DNA from 2 places in the Nocardia arthritidis genome. Region 1 is predicted to be linked to the other one. Evidence: riboswitches for the same ligand, from Rfam matches in the RefSeq annotation. Region 1 holds a riboswitch; the other holds the start of a gene.
What was found. A riboswitch is a leader RNA that binds a small molecule or an ion and turns the genes downstream of it on or off. The one in region 1 is predicted to bind thiamine pyrophosphate.
Positions count from the first base shown of each region.

Region 2: another riboswitch for thiamine pyrophosphate. It lies ahead of thiC (phosphomethylpyrimidine synthase ThiC); the one in region 1 lies ahead of F5544_RS07710 (purine-cytosine permease family protein).

Region 1 covers NZ_CP046172.1:1,728,463-1,733,562, reverse strand. Annotated here, with positions in the region: gene glgP (alpha-glucan family phosphorylase) at 1-1,610, opposite strand, end outside; TPP riboswitch at 1,899-2,016, shown strand; gene F5544_RS07710 (purine-cytosine permease family protein) at 2,007-3,380, shown strand; gene F5544_RS07705 (GNAT family N-acetyltransferase) at 3,359-3,796, opposite strand; gene F5544_RS07700 (LysE family translocator) at 3,918-4,559, shown strand; gene F5544_RS07695 (alpha-1,4-glucan--maltose-1-phosphate maltosyltransferase) at 4,681-5,100, shown strand, end outside.
Region 2 covers NZ_CP046172.1:9,351,824-9,356,923, forward strand. Annotated here, with positions in the region: gene F5544_RS42555 (MarR family winged helix-turn-helix transcriptional regulator) at 1-316, opposite strand, end outside; gene F5544_RS42560 (VOC family protein) at 375-782, shown strand; gene thiC (phosphomethylpyrimidine synthase ThiC) at 832-2,457, opposite strand; TPP riboswitch at 2,449-2,559, opposite strand; gene F5544_RS42570 (VOC family protein) at 2,673-3,149, opposite strand; gene F5544_RS42575 (NAD(P)H-binding protein) at 3,205-4,080, opposite strand; gene F5544_RS42580 (nuclear transport factor 2 family protein) at 4,077-4,532, opposite strand; gene F5544_RS42585 (helix-turn-helix transcriptional regulator) at 4,636-5,100, shown strand, end outside.

The DNA of each region.
Region 1 (5,100 bases):
ACAGGGCGCTCCGGATCGAGCAGCAGGGCACGCAACCGCTGCGGATCGCGCAGCATCAGCGTCAACCGCTTGTAGGTCGGCACCCGGCGCGCGAAGCCGACCGTCAACACCTCGGGATCGAAAACGCTGTCCACCCAACCCAATTCGGCCTCGGCGGCGCCGCGCTGCAACCATGACCGGCGCAGCCGGCGGCGCACCTCGGCAACCAGGGTGGCGCGCAGCGAATTCCGGGTCGACCACAGTTCGCCGAGGTCGACGTCGTGCAGCCGCTCCCAGCCGCGCGCCTCCTCGACCAGCTCCGAACCGATGTGTTCACGCGCCTTGTCGATCCATTCGCGTGCGGCCCAGGTCGGGGCGTGCACACCGTTGGTCACCGAACCGATCGGCACCTCGGCGGCGTCGAAACCCGGCCACAGCCCGTTGAACATGGCGCGGCTCACCTCGCCGTGCAGTTCGGAAACGCCGTTGGCGCGCTGGGCAAGTCGCAGACCCATATGCGCCATGTTGAACACCGAAGGATCGGCCTCGCGCCCCAGCGCGACGATCCGGTCCACGGAAAGCCCTGGCAGCAAGGCGGATTCGGTTTCACCGTGCGCGCCACCGAAATAGCGCCGCACCATCGGCATCGGGAAGCGGTCGATGCCCGCGGGCACCGGGGTATGCGTCGTGAACACCGTTCCGGCCCGCACCGCCGCCAGTGCCGTATCGAAATCCAGTCCGCCCGCGACGAATTCGCGGATCCGCTCGACACCGAGGAAGCCTGCGTGACCCTCGTTCATATGGAATACATCGGGATCGGGCAGGCCCGCGGCGCGGGTGTACGCGCGCACCGCGCGCACACCGCCGATACCGGCCAGGATCTCCTGGCGGATCCGATGCTCCTGATCGCCGCCGTACAGGCGATCGGTCACCAGTCGCAGTTCCGGATCGTTCTCGGCGATATCGGAATCCAAGAGCAGCAACGGAACTCGCCCGACCTGCGCGATCCACACCCGAGCCCGCAGCACCCGGTGGTCGGGCATGGCGACGTGGATGAGCACCGGCGAACCCTCGCCGGTGAGCAGCCGCAGCGGCAGGCCCTGCGGGTCGAGCGCCGGGTAGTGCTCGGTCTGCCATCCGTCCGCCGACAGCGACTGACGGAAATATCCTGAGCGGTAAAGCAATCCGACACCGATCAACGGAAGACCCAGATCGGACGCCGATTTCAGATGATCGCCCGCCAGGATCCCGAGGCCGCCGGAGTAGTTCGGCAGCACCTCGGTGACACCGAATTCCATGGAGAAATAGGCGATTCCGCGCACCTGACCGTCGAACTGCCGCTGGAACCAGCGCGGCCGGGTCAGATAATCGCGCAGTCCATCGGCCGCGTCGTCGACCCGCCGGACGTAATCCGGGTCCGCCGCCAGCTCATCCAATCGCGCGGCAGGCACCTCCCCCAGCATCCGCACCGGATCGTGCCCCAACTCCGCCCACCGCTCCCGATCGAGCTCGGCGAACAGATCCTGCGTGGGCCAATGCCACGACCACCGCAGATTAGTTGACAACTCGCCCAACGCCGCCAGACGCTCAGGAAGATGGGCACGGACGGTGAAACGCCTTAATGCCTTCACCGTGCGAACCTTACACGGGGCGGGGTCAGCTCCTCTGATCGAGCTTGACAGGTCCGGACATCCCGACCTAACGAGACATTTCCTCGCCCTGAACACTTATCCGGTGCGGCCGACGTGCCAACCGGAATCCGGCCTGCATGGACAATTTCCGCAGTGAATGCGGCATTTCGCTGCCGCGAACGCCGATATTGTCCGTTCAGGCCGGGCGCGCGCTCACAATGCGGCGTCGATCGCGCCCGCCGCGCGGCCGACGCGGCGGGCACCGCGGGTGGACTACGATTTCGATCGAACAAACCACGCGGGAGCTCGGGCACGGCCGGGCTGAGAGGGCGGACCCGACCGCTTCGCCGACCGCATGAACCTGACCGGGTAATGCCGGCGTAGGGAGTATGGGCGATGTCCGTATCGAGTGTGCGTGCGAACGAGCGGCGCGAGGCACCGCTGACCCTCGACGAGCCGACGCCGAAGGTGCTCTCCTTCTGGGATCAGAGCGCGTTCTGGGCGAACCTCGGGGTCAGCCTGCTCGCCTTCTCCGGCGCGTACACGGTGCTCGCACCCGATAAGGACGGCAAGGCCCAAATCTCCATCGCGGCAGGCATTCTCGCGATGATCGTGGGAACGGTGCTCGGCGGGCTGATGCTCGGCCTCGCCGCCGTGCCCGGCGCGAAAACCGGACGGCCCGCGATGGTGCTGCTACGCGGACTGTTCGGCGCGAAGCTCAGCTATGTGCCGACCCTGCTGAATATCGCGCAGTTGATCGGCTGGGGCACATTCGAATTGATCGTCATCGGAAATGCCGCGAAGGAACTGTTCGGTGGCGGCCCGCACTGGCTGTACGTGGTGGCCGCGGGAGTGCTCACCACGATCCTGACCATCTGGCCGCTCGGCTCGGTCCGGATGCTGCGGCGATTCGTGACCGTCGGCGTCGTGCTGGCGCTGATCTGGTTCTACATCCAGTTCATCCGCGCTGGCCTGCCCGATCTGACCGACAATCCGGGCCCGAAGGGCAACGGACCGTTCGGGGTGGACTGGAATCTGTTCTGGGTCGCGACCGATGCCGCACTGGCGGTATCGATCTCGTGGGTGCCCGCGGCCGCCGACTACACCCGGCACTCACGCGGCACCGGGGCCGCGTTCGGCGCGGCGAGCGGTGCGTACGCGATCACCCAGATCGTCGCCTACACCCTCGGACTCTTCGCGCTCGCGCTGGCGACCGGCAACGGCGGCGCATACCAGCCGTTCCTCGACGTCACCCTCGGCGCGCTGTTCTTCTTCGTCTTCGTATTCCGCGAGGCCGATCAGTCGTTCGCGAACGTCTACTCGACGGCGGTCTCCATCCAGAATCTGCTGCCCAGGGTCGACCGGCGCATCCTCTCGATCGGCCTCGGCGTGCTGATCACACTGCTCGCGCTGCGCCTGAACATGGAGAACTACTTCGGCTTCCTCGGCCTGATCGGTTCGGTGTTCGTCCCACTGCTCGGTGTACTGGTCGCCGACTTCTTCCTGCGCGCCAAGGGCGCCTGGAACACCGCCGCCGACGCGCCGTCCCGCTGGGGCATGATCCTCGCCTGGCTCGTGGGCTTCGCGGTCTACCAGTTGATCAACCCGGGCGACGCCGGTGTGTGGACCAGATTCTGGATCCACGTCCAGGACCTGCTCCACTTCGCCAAACAGCCTTGGATGAGCGCATCCCTGCTGTCCTTCCTCGCCGCCATGCTGGCCGCCTGGGTGATCGGGCGAGTGAGCAGCTACAGCTCAACCTGGAAGTGATGCGCCGAAATCCGCAGGTGGTGGCGCATATACAGCCGATGCGCCGCCGCACGGTCGGCACCGACGCCCGAATCCAGGTGCAGCCCTTCGCATCCGAGACGCCGCGCCTCGTCCTCGACCCAACGCAGCAGCATGTCCGCGTATCCGCGACCGCGGGCCTCGGGCAGCGTGGACAGATCGTCGACGTACACGGTATGCCCCCAAGCCGTTGCCCAGTTCTCGCGGAACCCGACTGCGGCGACCGCCGCGTCGCCCACCCCGTCGAACGCGCCCACCAGCCGATATCCGGCCGGACGCAGCCGCGTATCGATCAGGTCCACCAGCGCGTCGACGGTGTCCCAGCGCGGCCGCAGCTCCAGCATGGCCTGCGCGGCGAGTTTGGTCTGCCCCTCGGGTAGTTCGCGAATTTCGGTCACCCCGGCGACGGTAATGCCGCCGTCCGCGATGCGGACAGGGCCAATTCGCACCGATTCCGGTAGGCCACTTACCTGGTAAAACCCCTGGCACGGCGGCACATCGACGTGGCAGCATCGGCGAATGCCGCACTGGATTCACGTACTCCCGCAATTCTCGTTGGCCTGCCTCGTACTCGCCGTCATCCCCGGCCCGGCGACGGCGCTGTTCCTACAGCGGGCGATCCGCGACGGACGAACGGCGGGCCTGGCCGCAGTGGCAGGCAATGAGATCGGCGTATTCGGCTGGACCATCGCCGGCGGCGCCGGACTATCGATCCTGTTGACCGCCAACAGATTTCTCAACACCACCATCCACGTCATCGGTGCGGTGGTGCTGATCTGGCTCGGCATCCAAGCCTGGCGCGGCGCGCGCAAGGACGGCGAATTCGGCGGCGGCATGACGAATCTGCTGCCCGCGGGGCGCACCCCGGGCGCGGCCTTCCGCGCCTCGCTCATCTCGATCGCGGCCAACCCGAAGGCGGCGGTGTTCGGGTTGACGATCCTGCCGCAGTTCCTGCCGTCCAGCGGTCCGATGCTCGAATCGCTCATCGCCCTGACGGTGGTCCAGCTCGTGATCGATACCGCGTGGTGCGTCGGCATCGTGTTGATCGCCGATCGCGCGGGAACCTGGTTGCGCCGCACCGGCATCCGGCAGCGCGTCGAACGCGCGCTCGGCGCGATCCTGGTGGCCCTCGGCCTCGGCCTCGCCGCCGACGCCCGCTGATCCGACGCCCGGTGACCCGGGCCGGAAATCACCTGGCCGCGGCCCACAAAACCGGATACAGCTCCGACCCCGAGCGGGGCGAATCCGGACCGTTCCCGGATGACCCGGTAGGTTGAAGGGTGTGACCGGCCGCATCGCCATCGATGACACCGCCCCGTCCATCCCCGGCGGCTACCCGGCCAAGGCCGTGGTGGGCGAGGTTTTCCCGGTGCGCGCCGTGGTGTGGCGCGAGGGCCACGATGCGGTGGCCGCCACCCTGGCCGTCCGCGCGCCGGGTTCGTCGAGGGTGACGCGGATCCGGATGATGCCGGATCTCGAACCCGACGTCTTCAACGCCACCTTCATCCCCAACCTGCCCGGTGCCTGGATCTTCCGGGTCGAGGGCTGGAGCGATCCGATCACCACCTGGCGAGCCGCGGTCGAGGCGAAGCTGGCCGTCGGCCAGAGCGCGGCCGACCTGGCCAACGACCTCGAAATCGGCGCGCGACTCTTCGAACGCGCCGCGCTGGCCCTGCCGAAGACGAAATTCCTGCGGCTGCGC
Region 2 (5,100 bases), 2.4 Mb from region 1:
GGCCGGATCTGGTGATCCGCACGGTGATTCGCCGCCGGTCCGCGGCGTCGCGGGCCCGCTCGACCTGCCCGGCAGCCTCGAGTTCATCCACCGCCTTTGCCACATCGCTCGGATGAATTCCCAAGCGCTGCGCCAGATCTCGTTGCGCATGCGGCCCGAAATCGGCCAGCGCCGCCAGGATGGCCATATGCCACAGGCGCAATCCGCGCGCGGCGAGCCGATCGCCGAAGCCGGCCCGCGCGGCCTTTCCGACGCGCGAGAGCAGGTAGGTGTCGAGCCCGAGCAGGCTCGGCGGCAGCGCACGGCCATTGTCCATCGGCCCATTCTATGGTACTCACCTATCATAGGTTCACACCTACTATTTGGAGAAGGTTATGGACGCGCTGTATCCGCGCTTACTCGTCGACGATTTCGCCGCCTGCTTCGACTTCTACGCGGCGGTGCTGCCGGAACTGGCAGGCGCGAAACTGATCAAGGGCACCGCCGCGGGCCCATACGCCAACTGGGACGTCGACGACCAGGCGATTCTCGTGCTCTACGACCGCGCGACCATGGCCGCGACGGCAGGCACGACGGACTTGCCGACACACCCGGCACCGGCGCAGGACACCGCGATGCTGGTGCTGCGGGTGGCCGATGTCGACGCGGCATTCGCCCACTGCCTCGCGCACGGCGGCACCGAGGTGGTCGCACCGACCGACCGGCCGCAGTGGGGTCCGAACCTGCGGGCCGCACATCTGCGCGACCCGAACGGCACGCTGCTGGAACTACAGTCCTACTGATGCACGGAAACCGGTGGCGCACAACGACCTTGCGCCACCGGGTCGGGCGTCAGGAAACCACCGGCAGGTAGACCTTGCCGCCGGCATCCGCGAATTCCGCGGATTTCTCGGCCATTCCGGCCTCGATGGCGGCGGCATCGGTGAGCCCGTTGCGCTCGGCGTACTCGCGCACATCGGCCGAGATCCGCATCGAACAGAACTTCGGCCCGCACATCGAGCAGAAATGCGCCGTCTTCGCCGGTTCGGCGGGCAGTGTCTCGTCGTGATATTCCCGGGCGGTGTCCGGATCCAGCGACAGCGCGAACTGGTCGCGCCAGCGGAATTCGAAGCGCGCCTTGGACAATTCGTTGTCCCGGTCCTGCGCGTGCGGATGTCCCTTGGCCAGATCGGCGGCGTGTGCGGCGATTTTGTAGGTGATCACGCCGACCTTTACGTCGTCACGGTTGGGCAGGCCGAGATGCTCCTTGGGCGTCACGTAGCAGAGCATCGCGGTGCCCGCCTGCGCGATGATCGACGCACCGATCGCCGAGGTGATGTGATCGTAGGCCGGTGCGATATCGGTGGCGAGCGGGCCGAGGGTATAGAACGGCGCCTCCTCGCACAGCTCCTCCTCCAGCCGCACGTTCTCCACGATCTTGTGCATCGGGATGTGGCCCGGCCCCTCGATCATCACCTGCACGCCATGGGATTTCGCGATCTTCGTCAACTCGCCGAGGGTACGCAGCTCGGCGAACTGCGCCTCGTCGTTGGCGTCGGCGATGGAACCGGGACGCAAGCCGTCGCCGAGCGAGAAGGTGACATCGTACTTCGCCAGGATCTCGCAGAGTTCGGCAAAGTTGGTGTACAGGAACGACTCTCGGTGATGCGCCAGACACCACGCGGCCATGATGGAACCACCGCGCGAGACGATTCCGGTAACTCGCTTGGCGGTCAACGGGATATAGCGCAGCAGCACGCCCGCGTGCACCGTCATGTAGTCGACGCCCTGCTCGCACTGCTCGATCACGGTGTCGCGGTAGATCTCCCAGGTGAGTTTGGTCGGATCGCCGCCGACCTTCTCCAGCGCCTGATAGATCGGCACGGTGCCCACCGGGACCGGCGAGTTGCGCAGGATCCACTCGCGGGTCTCGTGGATGTTCTTACCGGTCGAGAGGTCCATGATGGTGTCGGCGCCCCAGCGGGTGGCCCACACCATCTTCTCGACCTCCTCGGCGATCGAGGAGGACACGGCCGAATTGCCGATGTTCGCATTGATTTTCACCAGGAACTTCTTGCCGATGATGGTCGGCTCCAGCTCCGGGTGGCGGTGGTTCGCCGGGATCACCGCGCGGCCCGCGGCGACCTCCTCGCGCACCAGGTCCGGCGAAACCCCTTCGCGCGCGGCGATGAAACGCATTTCGGGGGTGGTGATGCCCTGCCGCGCCCACGCGAGTTGGGTTCGCGGGCCGTCGATCTCGGGCTTCGTCCAGCCGTCGCGCAGCTTCGGCAGCCCGGCCTCGACGTCGATCACCGCGCTGTCATCGGTGTACGGACCGGAGGTGTCGTAGACATCGAAGTGCTCGCCGTTGGTCAGGTTGATCCGGCGCACCGGAATGCGCAGATCGTCGACCTCCAGGTAGTGCTTGACACTGCCCTCGATGGGTCCGGTGGTGACGGAATCGACAGGTGTGCCCATGATGATCCTCCCTACGCCGGCATTACCCGGTCAGGTTCATACGGTCGACGGCCCATCAGCCGTCCTCTCAGCCCGCTGGTGCGAGCCCCCGTTGGCTTGTTCAATTGACCCGGCCGACCTTACCCGCCCCTGCGGCGACACCGCGCGGAGATCGGACGATTCTCCGATCCCGCGCGATCTACACCGGTGTTCACCTCGGCGGTTCCGACAGCGCGTCAGGCCGCCCGGAACGCCTCCCGCATCCCCTCGATCGAAATCTTCTTCATCCCGAACATCGCCTTCGTCGCCCGGGTGGCCGCCGCCTGGTCCGGGCTCATCAGGAGTTCGGTGCATTCGGTCGGCCAGATCTGCCAGGGCACCCCGTGCTTGTCGAACAGCCAACCGCATTGGTCCTCGCGCCCGCCGTCGGCGGTCAGCGCCGCCCACAGTCGGTCGACCTCGTCCTGGTTCGCGCAGTTCACCAGCAGCGACATCGCATACGTGTACTGCATCGCGCTCCCACCGTTGATCGCAATGAAATGCTGCCCGTTCAGCTCGAAATCCACCACCATCACGGTACCCGGCGCTCCCGGACCGGCCTCGGTATACCGTTGCACCGCAAGCACTTTCGAGTCCTCGAACAGAGAGCAGTAAAACTCCACCGCCTCCTCGGCATTGTCGTCGAACCACAGGTTGGTAACGATCTTCTGCATTGGGTCCTCCCGGATTCGTAGTTCCGTCCGGTAAGACTCCGCGGCGCACCGGAACTCATCGGTCGCGCGGTCCCGGCAGTGCGATTCGGTCGCGGTGGATCGCGATGAATTCGCCGAAGGAACGTGGCATACGGCCGGTGACCCGGGCGACCGTCGTGGTCACCCGGTCCTCGGCGCCCGCAGCGATGAGCCGCTCGGCCCCGGCGAGCACCGTGGCCATCTCCGGCGGCACGCCATGAGCGGTGAGGTGCTCGGCCAGTTCGCCGGGGGTCGAGTCGATATGCCGGACCGGGCGCGGCGGGGCGAGCGATCGGTTGAGCAGGCGGGCGATGTCGTCGTAGGACAGGGCCTCCGGTCCCGTGATCACGTACTCCCGGTTCGGCGCGGCATCGTCGAGCAGCGCGCGCACGCCGACGGCGGCGATATCGGCGGCGTCGACGAAGCCGATACCGCGACCCCCGGTGGCGCTGATCAGCTCGGACCGGGTACGCAGCCCGGCGGCCATCGGATGCGTCGGCACGATGAAGTTCTGCATGAACCACGACGGTCGCAGCACCGCCCATTCCGCCATCCGGCATACCGCGCGGCGCGCGTGATCCAACCCAGGCGCGCCGGGTGGAATGACGTCGGAGCTGAGGAACACCACGCGCCGCACGCCCGCCGCACGCGCGGCGCTCAGAAAATGATCGATCGGTTTCGCCGGATTCGGCATGCCTATCGGCGCGACGAGGTAGACCCGTTCGACGCCGCTCAGCGCCGGTCGATAGGTCGCGGGATCGGCCCAGTCGAAATGCACGTGTTCCCCGCCCGATTCGGCGCGTATCTGGCCGCGCGTAGCCGTACGAACCGGGACGCCCGCGGCGCGCAGACCCGCGGTGACCGGGCGGCCGGTATTGCCGGTCGCGCCCGTGACGAGGACCGGTCCGGTCATGCCGCACCGTCCGTTTCGTCGTTCGAGCGCAGCGCGTCCAACAGTTCGGGCAGGGTTCCGGTGGCGATGGCGCCCGCGACCGGACTCCAGTAATCGCGCCAGCCGACGATCGCGCCGTCGCGGGCCCGGATCACCGCGATGTAGGCGAGTTCGTACCGCTCGCCGGTGCGCACGGTCGTTCCGCTGGCGGTGAATTCCACGATAATCGTTGCCGGATCGGTGGTTTCGTGCACGACGACCGCCGGAAACTCGTGGATATCCAGCCGTTCCGGATAGTCGGCCAGATAGTCGTGCAGCTGTGCGCGACCACGCAGCCGTCCGGGTGTGCCCGCGACCGCGAACGGCAATTCCAGCTCCGCGTCGACGGCGAAGAGTTCGACGAATCGTCGCATGTCCTTGGCCAGCAACAGGTTCAGGCCTCTTTCGAATAACTCGCGTGCGCCTTCGGTCATGAATCGAGACTGGCCGAGGCCGACCGTCGCGCGGAACTGCCGGTGTAGCCCCGGATCATTGATCCGTGGCTCGGTTCGGGTGGGTTTCGGCAGACTCGACGATATGGACAAGCACGCGCTCGCCGACTTCCTGCGCCGTCGTCGCGCGGGGTTGCGTCCGGATGACGTCGGGTTGCACCCGGATCCGAAACGGCGCAGACGAACTCCGGGGCTGCGCCGCGAGGAGGTGGCCTGGTTGGCCGATATCTCGGCCAACTACTACGAGCGGCTGGAGCAGGCACGGGCGCCCCGGCCGTCGCCGCAGGTGCTCACCGCGCTCGCCGGGGTGCTGCGGCTCGGGCCCGATGAACAGCGCTACCTCACCCAGCTCGCCGGTCACGAACCGAGCCGTCCCGGTGTACCCGACGACGAGGTACCGGCCGGGGTGCTGCTGATGCTGGAACGGCTCACCGAGGCGCCCGCGTACGTGCAGAACGTTCGCTATGACGTACTTGCATGGAATGCATTGGCCGCCAAGTTATTCGACGATTTCGACGCAGAGCGCAACCTCTTGCGGATCGCATTCGGC